Regions from separate parts of the Pseudomonas sp. NPDC087185 genome, predicted to be linked through region 3. Evidence: riboswitches for the same ligand, from Rfam matches in the RefSeq annotation. Region 3 holds a riboswitch; each other region holds the start of a gene.

Region 1 (4,398 bases), on a different contig from region 3:
TGTCCATCAAGGCGGCTACCCACAATTCGGCGCAGTCGTTGATGCCTTCGACCTTGAGCTTCATGAATTCGTCGGTGCGCTCACCCAAGGCGTCGGCCGTGCGCACCCGCTCTTGTTCCACCAGCGCCTGGATGCGCGCGCGCAGGTCGCCCTGGCGGATGCGAATGAAGCGCCACGGCTGCATCAGGCCCACGCTGGGTGCCTGATGTGCGGCGCCGAGCAGGCGGCCGAGCACGTCAGGGGCGACCGTGCCGCCGGCAAAGTGGCGCATGTCACGGCGCTCGCCGATGGCGCGGTAGACGGCGGCACGCTCGGCCTCACTGAAAGCGTGTTCGCTCATGGTCGCAACAGCGCCGCCGCCGCCTCTGGGTTGGACGGGAAATAGAAGTGCACGTAGGACGCGGTGAGCCGGCCCAGGCGATAGACCGCCTCGTTGCCGCGCCCACCGTTGGGGCTCAGGCCACGGGCGATCGGTTCCAGTTCGGTGCTGGTCAGCGAATGGTGGTAGGTGTGCCCGCGCAAAGTACCTTCCGGCAGTTCCACAGCTTGCAAGGCCAGGGCCGCCAGGCGTTTTTGCAGGGTCGCTTCGCCCGGTAGCAGGCCGACCAGCGCCGCTCGTTCACCGGCAACGTCGGTCAGGGCATCGAGCAGATAAAGCATGCCGCCGCATTCGGCCAGCAGCGGTTTGCCAGCGCCGTGGTGGGCACGGATGGCCTCACACATCGTCGCGTTGGCGGCCAGCGCATGGTGATGCAGCTCGGGGTAGCCACCCGGCAGGTACAGGCTATCGACGGCCGGCAGTTCACGGTCGTGCAGCGGCGAGAAGAATGCCAGTTGTGCGCCCAGGTTGCGCAGCAGGTCGAGGTTGGCGCCGTAGGTGAAGGCAAACGCTTCGTCCTTGGCCACGCCGATGCGCACACCGGCCAGCGACGCGGCGCTCGGCTGCGGCTCAGGCTCGGCGAACGCCACCGGCGGCGGCGGCGCGGCGTCGCAGCTGCTGCCCAGTGCTTCGGCGGCAGCGTCCAGGCGAGCATCCAGGTCATTCAGCTCGCTGGCCTGCACCAGCCCCAGGTGGCGGCTGGGCAGCTCGATGCCGCGCTCGCGCGACAGGCCGCCATACCAGCGCAAGCCTTCGGTCAAACTGCCTTCGAGCAGTTGCGCATGGCGCAGGCTGCCGACCCGGTTGGCCAGTACGCCGGCAAACGGCAGGTCGGCCTGGTAGCGCGCAAGGCCCAAGGCCAGGGCGCCGAAGGTCTGGGCCATGGCCGTGCCATCGATCACTGCCAGCACCGGCACGCCGAAGTGGCGCGCCAGGTCGGCGCTCGACGGCGTGCCGTCGAACAGCCCCATGACCCCTTCGATCAGGATCAGGTCGGCCTCGCCTGCCGCGTCCCACAGCAGTCGACGGCTTTCCTCCGCACCAATCATCCACAGGTCGAGCTGGTACACCGGCGCACCGCTGGCGCGCTCGAGGATCATCGGGTCGAGAAAATCAGGCCCGCACTTGAACACCCGGACCTTGCGCCCGAGGTTGCGGTGCAGCCGGGCCAGGGCCGCAGTCACGGTGGTCTTGCCCTGGCCAGACGCCGGGGCCGCGATCAATACGGCCGGGCAATGTCGCGTGTGGCTCACAGTTCGACGCCCTTCTGCGCGCGGATGCCCGCCTGGAACGCATGCTTGAGCATGCCCATCTCGGTGACGGTGTCGGCCAGCTCGATCATTTCGGGCTTGGCCGCGCGGCCAGTGACGATCACATGCTGCATCGGTGGCCGCGCCTGGATGTCGGAAAGCACCTGGTCGAGGTCGAGGTAGCCGTGCTTGAGGGCGATGTTCAGCTCATCGAGCACCACGAACTGCACGCTCGGGTCCTGCAGCAGCTGGCGCGAAACGTGCCAGGCCGCTTCGGCAGCGGCAATGTCGCGCTGGCGGTCCTGGGTTTCCCAAGTAAAGCCCTCGCCCATCACGTGGTAACGCACCTGCTCGGGGAAGCGACGGAAGAACAGCTCTTCGCCGGTGCTGTTGCGGCCCTTGATGAACTGCACCACGCCGCATTGCATGCCATGCCCCAAGGCGCGGGCGAGCATGCCGAATGCCGAGCTGCTCTTGCCCTTGCCGTTGCCGGTGAGCACCAGCAGCAGGCCGCATTCGTTGGGGGAATTGGCGATACGTTCGTCGATGACCGCCTTCTTGCGCTGCATGCGCGCCAGGTGGCGTTCGTCGCGTTCGGTGGGTTCGCTCATGGGGGTACTCCGCAGGCTGGCGCCACGCGAAGCAGCGGCGACAGGTCGATAGACAGGCAAGCGGAGAGCGCGCAGGAGCCATGGCCAGACGCCACGGTGCACCGCGCATCACCCTCCGTGATGCCGTTGGCAGTGACAGGCCGGTCTCCGGGCTTGTGAGCGGGCGTCGGCCCGGGCCTGCGCGCCTTCCCGGATGCGGGCATCCAGTGGCCGTGCGCGGCTTTTTACTCACCTACCGTTGCGGGGGCAGCGCCGGACTCGCGCCATGCTGGCGCCCACCGGCTTCCCAGTTTCACCCTGCCCAGTCGAGGCTGGCAGGGCACCTGAAACACGCGCGAAGGTTAGAGGGTTGAATGGGGAGCGTCAATCGAACGGGGGCGATTTCACGGAGCCCATCGTCGGTGTACCGACGATGGGCCATCACGCTTAGCGACGAATCAGCGCCAGCACCGCATCGGTCACTTCACGGGTGGTCGCCTTGCCCCCCAGGTCAGGCGTGTGCACGCCACTCTCGGTCACCGCCTCGATCGCCGCCATCAGTTCGCGAGCGGCAGCCTCCTCCCCCAGGTGCTCGAGCATCATCACCGCGGTCCAGAAGGTGGCAATGGGGTTGGCCACACCCTTGCCGGTGATGTCGAAGGCCGAACCGTGGATCGGCTCGAACATCGACGGGAAGTCGCGGCCGGGGTTGAGGTTGGCGGTGGGCGCGATGCCCAGGCTGCCGGACAACGCGGCAGCCAGGTCCGACAAGATGTCGGCATGCAGGTTGGTGGCCACTACCACATCCAACTGCTCGGGCTTGAGTACCATGGTGGTGGTCACCGCATCCACCAGTTCGCGGGTGGTGCGTACATCCGGGTAGTCCTTGGCCACGTCCTCGAATACCTCGTCCCACAGCACCATGCCATGGCGCTGGGCGTTGGACTTGGTCACCAGGGTCAGGTGCTTGGCCGGCCGTGTGCGGGCCAGGTCGAACGCAAAGCGATGGATGCGCTCGACGCCGACGCGGGTGAACGTCGAAACCTCGGTGGCCACTTCGATCGGCAAGCCCTGGTGAACACGGCCGCCACTGCCGGAATATTCGCCTTCGGAGTTCTCGCGCACGATCACCCAGTCGATCGCCTTACCCTTGGCCAATGGGCTGGTCACCCCCGGCAGCACACGGGCCGGGCGCACGTTGGCGAACTGATCGAAGCCCTGGCAGATCGGCAGGCGCAGGCCCCACAGCGACACATGGTCCGGCACCTCCTGGCTGCCCACCGCGCCAAAGAAGATGGCATCGAAGGTCTTGAGTTTCTCCAGGCCACCGGCAGGGATGTATTGGCCTTCGCGCAAGTAACGCTCCGAGCCCCAGTCGAAATGCTCGAAATCGATGCCGAAGCTGCCGCGCTTGGCAGCCAGTGCCTGCAGCACCTCCACACCTGCGGCGATCACTTCTACGCCAATGCCATCACCTGGAATTGCCGCGATCTTGTAGTTGTTCATGCCTCGACTCCCCTGCTTATTGTGGCCCGCCGAACTTGTGCTGGCGGGGATGAGCCGAGTATATGTAGTGAACACAGGGCAGCAGTTAACCCTGGATCACCTCTTAAGTAACCATGGGTTAATGATGAATCCGACACAGGACCTGGGCTTCTTCCACCTGCTGGCCAAGCAAGGCAGCCTGGCCGCCACGGCACGCGAGCTGGGCGTAACACCACCGGCGGTGAGCAAGCGCCTGGCGGCGCTGGAGGCACGCCTGGGCGTACGGCTGGTCAATCGCACCACCCGCTCCATGAGCCTGACCGCAGAGGGTGAGCTGTATTTTGCTCATGCGGCGCGCATCCTCGCGCAGGTCGACGAAGTGGAACAACTGATCGGCCGCCACCGCGCCGAGCCCAAAGGCCTGATCCGGGTGAACGCCTCGCTGGGCTTTGGCCGCCGCTACATCGGCCCAGCCTTGGCAGACTTCTATGCCCGCTACCCGGACATCGAGGTGCAACTGGAAATCAGCGACCATCCGCTGGACCTGGCCAGCCATGGCTTCGACCTGGGGATTCGCTTCGGCAGCCTGCCGGATGCCTCCTTCCATGCCCGCAAGATCGCCTCCAACCGCCGCTTGCTGTGCGCCTCGCCGCTGTACCTGGAGAAGCACGGCACGCCACTTAAACTGGCAGAC
Region 2 (4,398 bases), 420 kb from region 3:
GCAACGACACCAAAATGACCTTGGCATGGCGCAACACCTCATCGACATACAAATCGACCGAAGCGTGGTTCTGCACCTGCATGGGGTTGGCCAGGCGCAAGCTGGGGAAGTCATCCGGCAGTTGCTCGGCGGTTTCGGCGAGCAAGGCCAGGTGCGAGTCGCCGCTGCAGAGGATCACCAGTTCGGCGGACGTCTGGCCGAGGTCGGCAATGCTGTCGTCCGGCACGAAGCCGCCGGGCTGGGTCCGCAGCAGGTGCATGGGTCAGGCGCCCAGGGCTTGGCGCAGGCGCGCTTCCAATTGCGCGGCATCGAGGTCCTGGCCAATCAGCACCAGGCGGGTGATGCGCGGCTCGTCGGCGCGCCAGGCGCGGTCGAAGTGCTTGTCAAAACGGGTGCCCACGCCTTGTACCAGCAGGCGCATCGGTTTGCCAGGAATCGCCGCGAAGCCCTTGGCGCGCAGGATGCCGAATTCCACCACCAGCTGAGTCAGCGCGTCGAGCAGCAGGGCTTCATCGGCTTCGGGCAGGTCGATGGAAATGGAGTCGAAGGCGTCATGATCGTGGTCGTCATGGTCGTCGCCGTCATGGTGCGAATCGTGGTGCGTACGGCGGCCATCGATGTGTGCTTCGGATTGCGCGCCCACACCCAGCAGCACGTCCAGCGGCAGGCGGCCGCTGCTGGCTTCGATCACCTTGACCGCAGGCGGCAATTCTTCGGCGACTTCGGCGCGGACCTTGGCCAAGCCTTCGGCGTCGATCAGGTCAGCTTTGTTCAGCACCACCAGGTCGGCACTGGCCAACTGGTCGGCGAACAGTTCGTGCAGCGGCGATTCGTGGTCCAAGTTGGGGTCGAGCTTGCGCTGGGCGTCGACCTGGTCCGGGTAGGCGGCGAAGGTGCCGGCGGCCACGGCCGGGCTGTCGACCACGGTGATCACTGCGTCGACGGTGCAGGCGTTACGGATTTCCGGCCACTGGAAGGCTTGCACCAGGGGCTTGGGCAGGGCCAGGCCGCTGGTTTCGATGAGGATGTGGTCGAGGTCGCCGCGGCGCGCCACCAGCTCACGCATCACCGGGAAGAATTCTTCCTGCACGGTGCAGCACAGGCAGCCGTTCGCCAGTTCGTAGACGCGGCCGCTGGCCTCTTCCTCGGTGCAGCCGATGCTGCACTGCTTGAGGATTTCGCCGTCGATGCCGAGCTCGCCAAACTCGTTGACGATTACCGCGATGCGGCGGCCCTGGGCGTTGTCGAGCATGTGCCGGAGCAAGGTGGTCTTGCCCGAGCCGAGGAAGCCGGTGACGATGGTGACGGGGAGCTTGGCCAGTGTTTTCATGTCGCGTTGCCCTTGGCAGGATGGCGCGGGCATGCGGGACGAAAGCCGCGGGCCAGACCGGCCGGGCTCGTTCGCCACCGGATCACCCCGCCCGGTTGAAAGTCGAAAACGTTGCGAGGCAGGTCTCCTGGCTTGCACCGTTCCGGCCCCGATCGAACGGAGATGGCGGGATGACGCCTTCCCGCGCCGAGGCGCAGTGGCTGTGTCGATCCGTTTCGGTGCTTACAGTTGCGGGGGCAGCCGCGGCTTGTACCGCGTTCCCGTCTTAGCTTCGGCCTGGCCGAAGAACCTCGAAGCGGCAAGGCTACGCGGGGGGTGGGGGATGGTCAACAGTTGCCGCGAGCCACCCCCCACAAATCCCAACGCAAACTGCTTTTCGCTTTTGCTTTTGCTTTTGCTTTTGCTTTTAAGCGCGCGGTAGTTCAGGCGCCACCGAATGCGACTTCAGGAGGCCGAGCGCAGGTCTTGCGAGCGCGGTCCTCCCGGGAGCAAGGCCGGAGCGAGGGAACCCCGAAGCGCAGCGCAGGGGCCGGATGACAGGAGCCAGCCTTTTTGGGTGGGCCCGCTCCCATCATCCGGCCCCTACGCTGCGCTCCGGCCTCCTGAAGTCGCAATCTGCATCGCCTGAACTACCGCGCACTTAGAAGCAAGAGCAAGAGCAAACCTGCAACACGCGCTGCGATTGACGGAAACATTGCCCCGTGCTCTCCTTACACCCTGCGTTCAGGTGCCCCCAAGGGGGTGAAACGGGAAACCGGTGCGTCGCAGGCCCCCGATAAGGGCCCGACAACTCCGGTGCTGCCCCCGCAACGGTAAGCGAGTGAAGCGTCGAGACCACTGTGCCACGCAGTACGGCATGGGAAGGTGACGCTTTACCAGGAGCCCTGCTCCTCCTCGCAAGCCCGGAGACCGGCCTGACGTTCATGAACACCCCGCGGTGGGCGGGCGCTGTCGCATTCCCCTGGGCCATCCAAGCCCGGGGCTGTCGCGCTCGCCTATGCCCCTATAAAAGCAAAGCAGAGGAATGCGTCATGCCCATCACCAGCGCCAAACACAGCATCAGCACCCCCGTCACCCTCAGCCAGCGCGTGGTAATCGCCGCCGGTGCCAGCCTGCTGGGCCTGTGCCTGATCTACTTCGCCGGCTTCTCGCACATCGAGGCCGTGCACAACGCCGCCCACGACACCCGCCACAGCGCCGCCTTCCCCTGCCACTGAGACCGCCCGATGATCAAGCGTATTGCCCGCACCGCCGGGTTCAGCGGCCTGCTCGCAGCCCTGCTGCTGACCCTGCTGCAGAGCTTCTGGGTCGCCCCGCTGATCCTGCAGGCGGAAACCTATGAGTCGGCCGCCCCTGCCGCCGAGCACCACAACCATGACGGCGAAGCGGCTGTTGCCCATGAACATGCGGCCGGCCATGAGCACAGCGACGAGGCCTGGTCGCCGGAAGACGGCTGGCAGCGCATCCTGTCGACCACCGGGGGCAACCTGGTGGTAGCGGTCGGTTTCGCCCTAATCCTCGCCGCGCTGTACAGCCTGCGTGAGCCCAACCGCGTCGCCACTGGTGCGCTGTGGGGCCTGGCCGGGTTCGCCGTGTTCTGCCTGGCGCCCACCCTGGGCTTGCCGCCTGAGCTACCGGGCACCGCCGCCGCAGACCTCGGCCAGCGCCAGAACTGGTGGATCGGTACCGCTGCTGCCACTGCAGTGGGCCTGGCCCTGGTGGTGTTCGCGCGGCACTGGCTGTTCAAGGCACTCGGCATGGTTTTGCTGGTGGTGCCCCACGTGATCGGTGCACCGCAACCCGACGTTCATCAAAGCCTGGCCCCCGAAGCCCTGGAAACCCAGTTCAAGGTCGCTTCGTGGGCAACCAACGCCGCCTTCTGGGTGGCATTGGGCCTGCTCAGCGCCTGGCTGTATCGCCGTTCCAGCCAGGCTTGATGACCAGCAAAAAGCTGCAGCTGGCGCTGTACGCCGGCTTCGGTTGCCGCCGGGGCTGCCCGGTGGAAGTGCTCGACGCGCTGCTGCGCCAGGCGCTGGACCGGCATGGCCTAGCACTGACTGCGCTGCAGGGCATCGCTAGCATCGCCTTGAAAGCTGACGAGCCAGGCCTTCAACAACTTGCCAAACGTTACAACTTGTCGCTGGTGGTGTTCGAGGCCAGCCAGCTGCAGGCCTTCGAGCCCCTGCTCAGCCACCGTTCTGCGCAAGCCTTCGCCCACAGCGGCTGCTGGGGCGTTGCAGAGAGCGCGGCGCTGGCCCTGGCGCACCGCGATGTCGGCAAAGCCACCCTCCGAGTGACACGGCAATCACTTGGCCCCGCTACCCTCGCCCTCGCCTGCGGCGGATAATCGATACCTCTTTTACCTGCAAGGATTTTTCATGACGGTCTACTTCATTGGCGCCGGCCCCGGTGACCCGGAGCTGATAACGGTCAAGGGACAACGCCTGATCCGCCAGTGCCCGGTCATCATATACGCCGGCTCCCTGGTGCCTGCGGCGGTACTCGAAGGCCACCAGGCCGAGACGGTCATCAACAGTGCTGAGCTGCACCTGGAACAAATCATCCAGGCCATGCGCAAGGCGCATGAAAAAGGCCTGGACGTGGCCCGCGTTCACAGCGGCGACCCCAGCCTGTATGGCGCCATCGGCGAACAGATCCGCCACCTGCGGGAACTGGGTATCGACTACCAGATCATCCCCGGGGTTACCGCCACTGCTGCCAGCGCCGCACTGCTGGGTTGTGAACTGACCCTGCCGGACGTGGCACAGACGCTCATTCTCACCCGCTTCGGTAACAGCTCCCCGATGCCTGCCGGGGAGCAACTGGGCGATTTGGCCCGCCATGGCAGCACCATGGCCATCCACCTTGGGGTCAAGCATCTGGCTCGCATCGTCGACGAGCTGCAGCCCCACTACGGGGCCGATTGCCCCGTGGCCGTCGTGCACCGCGCCACCTGGCCGGACCAGGACTGGGTCTGCGGCACGCTTGGCGATATCGTCGGGCAGGTCGCCGCCAAGGGCTTTCGCCGCACCGCGCTGATCCTCGTCGGCCACGTGCTGGGGGACGCG
Region 3 (4,398 bases):
CCGCCGGGCTGGACCTTCAAGTGGTACGTGCAATTCTTTGCCAACCCGGAGTGGATGGACGCGGCCCTGGCCAGCCTCAAGGTGGCCGTGCTGACCACCCTCGCCGCCGTGCTGCTGGGCCTGCCCACCGCATTCGCGCTGGTACGCGGCCGCTTCCCCGGCCGCGAGATGCTCTACGGGCTGTTCACCATGCCGATGATCGTGCCATTGGTGATCATCGCCGTGGCGGTGTACGCGCTGTTTCTCAAACTGGGCTACACCGGCACGCTGTTCGCCTTCGTGGTCAGCCATGTGATCGTCGCCCTGCCCTTCACCATCATCTCGATCATCAACTCGCTGAAGCTGTTCGACCAGTCGATCGAAGATGCTGCGGTGATCTGCGGTGCCTCGCGCCTGCAGGCGATCTTCAAGGTGACCTTCCCGGCCATTCGTCCAGGCATGATCGCCGGCGGCCTGTTCGCCTTCCTGGTGTCGTGGGATGAGGTGGTGCTGAGCGTGATGATGGCCAGCCCCGACCTGCAGACCTTGCCCGTAAAAATGTGGACCACCCTGCGCCAAGACCTGAGCCCGGTGATCGCCGTCGCCTCGACGCTGCTGATCGGCCTGTCGCTGTTGGTCATGGTTATTGCCGCCGCCTTGCGCCGGCGCACCGAAGTCAACGCCTGAGTGCGCGGAGAGAACAACAATGAGTGCAGTGATCAAAGACAACGCGCACAACCAGACACTGGTCAGCCTGCGCGGCCTGAACAAGCATTACGGCGACTTCACCGCGGTGGACAACCTCGACCTGGAGATCCAGGACGGCGAGTTCCTCACCTTCCTCGGTTCCAGCGGCTCGGGCAAGTCCACCACGCTGTCGATGCTGGCCGGCTTTGAAACGCCAAGCAGCGGCGAGATCCTGGTCGAGGGCCAGTCGCTGGTGAACGTCCCGCCGCACAAGCGTGACATCGGCATGGTGTTCCAGCGCTACTCGCTGTTCCCGCACCTGAACGTGCGCGACAACATCGCCTTCCCGCTGGCCATCCGCAAGCTCAGCGCCGCCGAGACCAACAAGCGTGTCGACGCCATGCTCAAGCTGGTGCAGTTGGAGCCGTTCGCCCACCGCAAGCCCTCGCAGATGTCCGGCGGCCAGCAGCAGCGCGTGGCCATTGCCCGCGCGCTGGTGTACGAACCGCGCATCCTGCTGATGGATGAGCCGCTCGGCGCGCTGGACAAAAAACTGCGCGAAGACCTGCAGGACGAACTGCGCCAGCTGCATCGGCGCCTGGGCATCACCATCGTCTACGTGACCCACGACCAGGAAGAAGCCATGCGCCTGTCCCAGCGCATCGCCATCTTCAGCCACGGCAAGATCGTCGGCCTGGGCACCGGCTATGACCTGTACCAGAACCCGCCGAATGCGTTCGTGGCCTCGTTCCTGGGCAACTCGAACTTCCTGCATATCAAGGCCAGCAGCCAAGGCGCGGGCAGCTTCGAGGGCCAGCCGGTCGCCATCCGCCTGACGCCTGGCCTGGCTGCCGGTCAGGATGCACTGATCATGGTGCGCCCGGAAAAGGCCTTGGCGCTGACCACCGAACAGGCGGCGCGCGAACCGTTGCCCACAGGCTGGAACGAGGTCATTGCCAAGGTCGGCGAAGTGCTGTTCCTCGGCGAAAGCCAGACCTGCCACGTCATGACCCCAGGCGGTACTGAACTGACCGTGAAAGCGTTGTCGGCTGCGGGCATGCCGATGCAACCGGGCGATACCGTGAAGGTGCGCTGGGCGGTGGCCGATGCCTGCATCTACACCGAGTGGGCGCAAAGCGACCTGAGCAAATCGGCCGGCGCGCACTAGCCGCCAGCCACAGGTAAACGATTGACGCGCGCTCCGACCAATGGTCAGATGCGCGCCAGTTTCAGGTGTCCTGCGCCGCCGTGCGCAGGGTGAAACGGGAAGCCGGTGCGTCGTGTTCCACGACCAGTCCGGCGCTGCCCCCGCAACGGTAAGCGAGCGATGCCTTCGACACACCACTGTGCACCTGCATGGGAAGGTGAAGGCCTCATGACCCTCGCAAGCCCGGAGACCGGCCTGAAGCTTCACTTGGCAACCCGCGGTGGGCGGGCGCAGGCCGGTATCCGCGTGCGCGCCTGCGTGCGTGGTTGTGCCTTTGCGTGTTTTCCACCGGGATCCATTCATTCCTGCAGTCAGTGGAAAGACATGTCCCGTTTCTTCAAGCTTCCCCCTCTGGCGGCCTGCCTGGCCGTCGCCCTGCCAGCCCTGGCCGATGACCATGGCAGCCCCGTCCTGGCGCTGCCTTCCACGGCCATCACCGACACCCGCGATGAACAGACGGTCGACCTGGCCACGCCGACCCAGGCCGGCTCACGGCTGAACCTCAGCGCCCTGGAAACGCCGGCCAGCACCAGCAGCATTACCGCCGAACTCATTCAGCAGCGCAACAACCTCACCGTGCAGGACGCCGTGACCCGCTCGCCGGGCATCACCTTCATCGGTAGCCCAGGCGACGGCGGCACGGGGCTCTCGGCCCGTGGCTTTACCGGGCACGGTTCGGTGATGACGCTGTTCGACGGCACACGCCTGTATACCGGTGCCGGCACCCAGACCTTCCCGGTCGACCCGTGGATGGTCGAGCGCATCGACGTGCTCCGGGGCCCGGCTTCGGTGCTGTATGGCGAAGGGGCCACGGGCGCTGTGGTCAACGTGATCCCGAAAAAGCCCTTCAGCGGTGACCTGCGCAACCACGTGCGTTTGGGCTATGGCTCCTGGGACCGCCAGCAGCTGGGCCTGGACAGCGGCGGCAGCCTCAGCGAGCGGCTGAGCTACCGCCTCACCCTCAACCAGCAGGCGGGCAACGGCTGGGTCGACCGCACCGACTCGCGCAGCCTGAGCCTCAGCGCCGCGCTGCGTTTTGACGCCACGCACGACCTGAGCTTCACCCTGGCCCATGAGCGCGGCGATGCCCAGCCTGCCAACGACTACGGCACGCCGCTGATCGACGGCCACTACCGCAGCAGCCTGCGCAAGAAGAACTACAACATCCAGAACGACGTGCAACGCTACCACGACGAATGGACCCGCTTTACCACCGACTGGACGATCAACGACCAGCTCAGTACCAGCAACCAGCTCTATTACATCAAGAGCCGCCGCCACTGGCGCAATGCCGAAGACTACAGCTGGGACGCCGACCGTGAGCAGCTGCTGCGCCAGAGCTACCTGGAAATCAAGCACAACCAGGAGCAGATCGGCGACCGCCAGACCTTCACCTTCGACCACTCGCTGTTGGGCCTGGCCAGCAAGACCGTGCTCGGCGCCGAGTACAACAAGGTGCGCTTCAACGTCGACAGCAACACACCGTACAACGATGTCGGCGGCGACTACATCGACCCGTGGCAGCCGACACCTGGGTACTTCCACAGCGATTCGCCGACGCGCCCGCAAACCCTCTCCAGCACCCACACCTTCGCCCTGTTCGCCGAGAACCGCCTGCAACTGACCGAGCGCCTGTCGCTGGTGACCGGCGTGCGCCGCGACCAGCACCACATCGACCGCGACAACCTCACCGACGGCACCCGCAGCGACCGCAGCCTGCAAGGCGGCAACTGGCGCGCCGGGCTGGTGTTCGCCGCCACCGACAACCTGTCGCTGTACGGCCAGTACTCCACCAGCGAGGACGGGGTGAACAACCTGATCAGCCTCAGCCCGGCGCAGATGAACTACGACCTGACCGAGTCCAAGCAGACTGAACTGGGCGTCAAACAGCGCTTCTGGGACGGGCGCGGGGAGTGGACGCTGGCCGCCTTCCACATCGTCAAGAACAAGCTGCTGGTGGACGACCCGCTGACCCACGAAAAGCAGCAGGCCGGGCAGCAGACCTCAGATGGCCTGGAGGCGACCCTGGCGCTGGCCTTGCCGCGACAGTGGCAGGTCGCGGCCAATGCCTCGGTGGTGCGCGCCCGGTATGACGACTTCGACGAAATGGTCGCCGGCGTGGCGCACGACCGCAGCGGCAACCGCCCGGCCAACGTGCCCCGGCGCACGGCCAACCTGTGGTTGAGCAAAGGCTTCGGCCAGCAAGTGGACGCCGGCATTGGCGCGCGCTTTGTGGATGAGCGCTATGCCAATACCGCCAATACCCAGAGTGCGCCGGGATACACCGTGGTCGATGCCAACATTGGCTGGCAGGTGCTGCCGGACGTGCGGCTGGGGTTGCAGGTGAACAACCTGTTCGACCGAGAATACGTGGCTTCGGCCTTCAGTGGCACGCAATGGATCATGGGCGTGCCGCGCTCGTATTTTGCCACCGTGGATTACAGCTTCTGATTTGAGTCAGCAGGTCCGGCCTGTTCGCGCAAAAAGCCCGCCCCCACAGTGACTGCAGAAATGTGTGGAACCTG

Evidence for each region. A riboswitch is a leader RNA that binds a small molecule or an ion and turns the genes downstream of it on or off. The one in region 3 is predicted to bind cobalamin.
Region 1: another riboswitch for cobalamin. It lies ahead of cobO (cob(I)yrinic acid a,c-diamide adenosyltransferase); the one in region 3 lies ahead of ACIPIJ_RS14055 (TonB-dependent receptor).
Region 2: another riboswitch for cobalamin. It lies ahead of cobW (cobalamin biosynthesis protein CobW); the one in region 3 lies ahead of ACIPIJ_RS14055 (TonB-dependent receptor).

What each region holds. Positions count from the first base shown of each region.
Region 1 is NZ_JBIUZK010000008.1:221,750-226,147, forward strand. Features, by position in the region: gene bluB (5,6-dimethylbenzimidazole synthase) at 1-340, opposite strand, end outside; gene ACIPIJ_RS24870 (cobyrinate a,c-diamide synthase) at 337-1,632, opposite strand; gene cobO (cob(I)yrinic acid a,c-diamide adenosyltransferase) at 1,629-2,240, opposite strand; cobalamin riboswitch at 2,361-2,582, opposite strand; gene ACIPIJ_RS24880 (tartrate dehydrogenase) at 2,667-3,725, opposite strand; gene ACIPIJ_RS24885 (LysR family transcriptional regulator) at 3,850-4,398, shown strand, end outside.
Region 2 is NZ_JBIUZK010000003.1:390,771-395,168, forward strand. Features, by position in the region: gene cobN (cobaltochelatase subunit CobN) at 1-259, opposite strand, end outside; gene cobW (cobalamin biosynthesis protein CobW) at 263-1,330, opposite strand; cobalamin riboswitch at 1,430-1,638, opposite strand; cobalamin riboswitch at 2,039-2,263, shown strand; gene ACIPIJ_RS12075 (CbtB-domain containing protein) at 2,362-2,547, shown strand; gene ACIPIJ_RS12080 (CbtA family protein) at 2,557-3,267, shown strand; gene ACIPIJ_RS12085 (cobalamin biosynthesis protein) at 3,267-3,677, shown strand; gene cobM (precorrin-4 C(11)-methyltransferase) at 3,709-4,398, shown strand, end outside.
Region 3 is NZ_JBIUZK010000003.1:815,583-819,980, forward strand. Features, by position in the region: gene ACIPIJ_RS14045 (ABC transporter permease) at 1-666, shown strand, start outside; gene ACIPIJ_RS14050 (ABC transporter ATP-binding protein) at 686-1,834, shown strand; cobalamin riboswitch at 1,881-2,087, shown strand; gene ACIPIJ_RS14055 (TonB-dependent receptor) at 2,198-4,324, shown strand.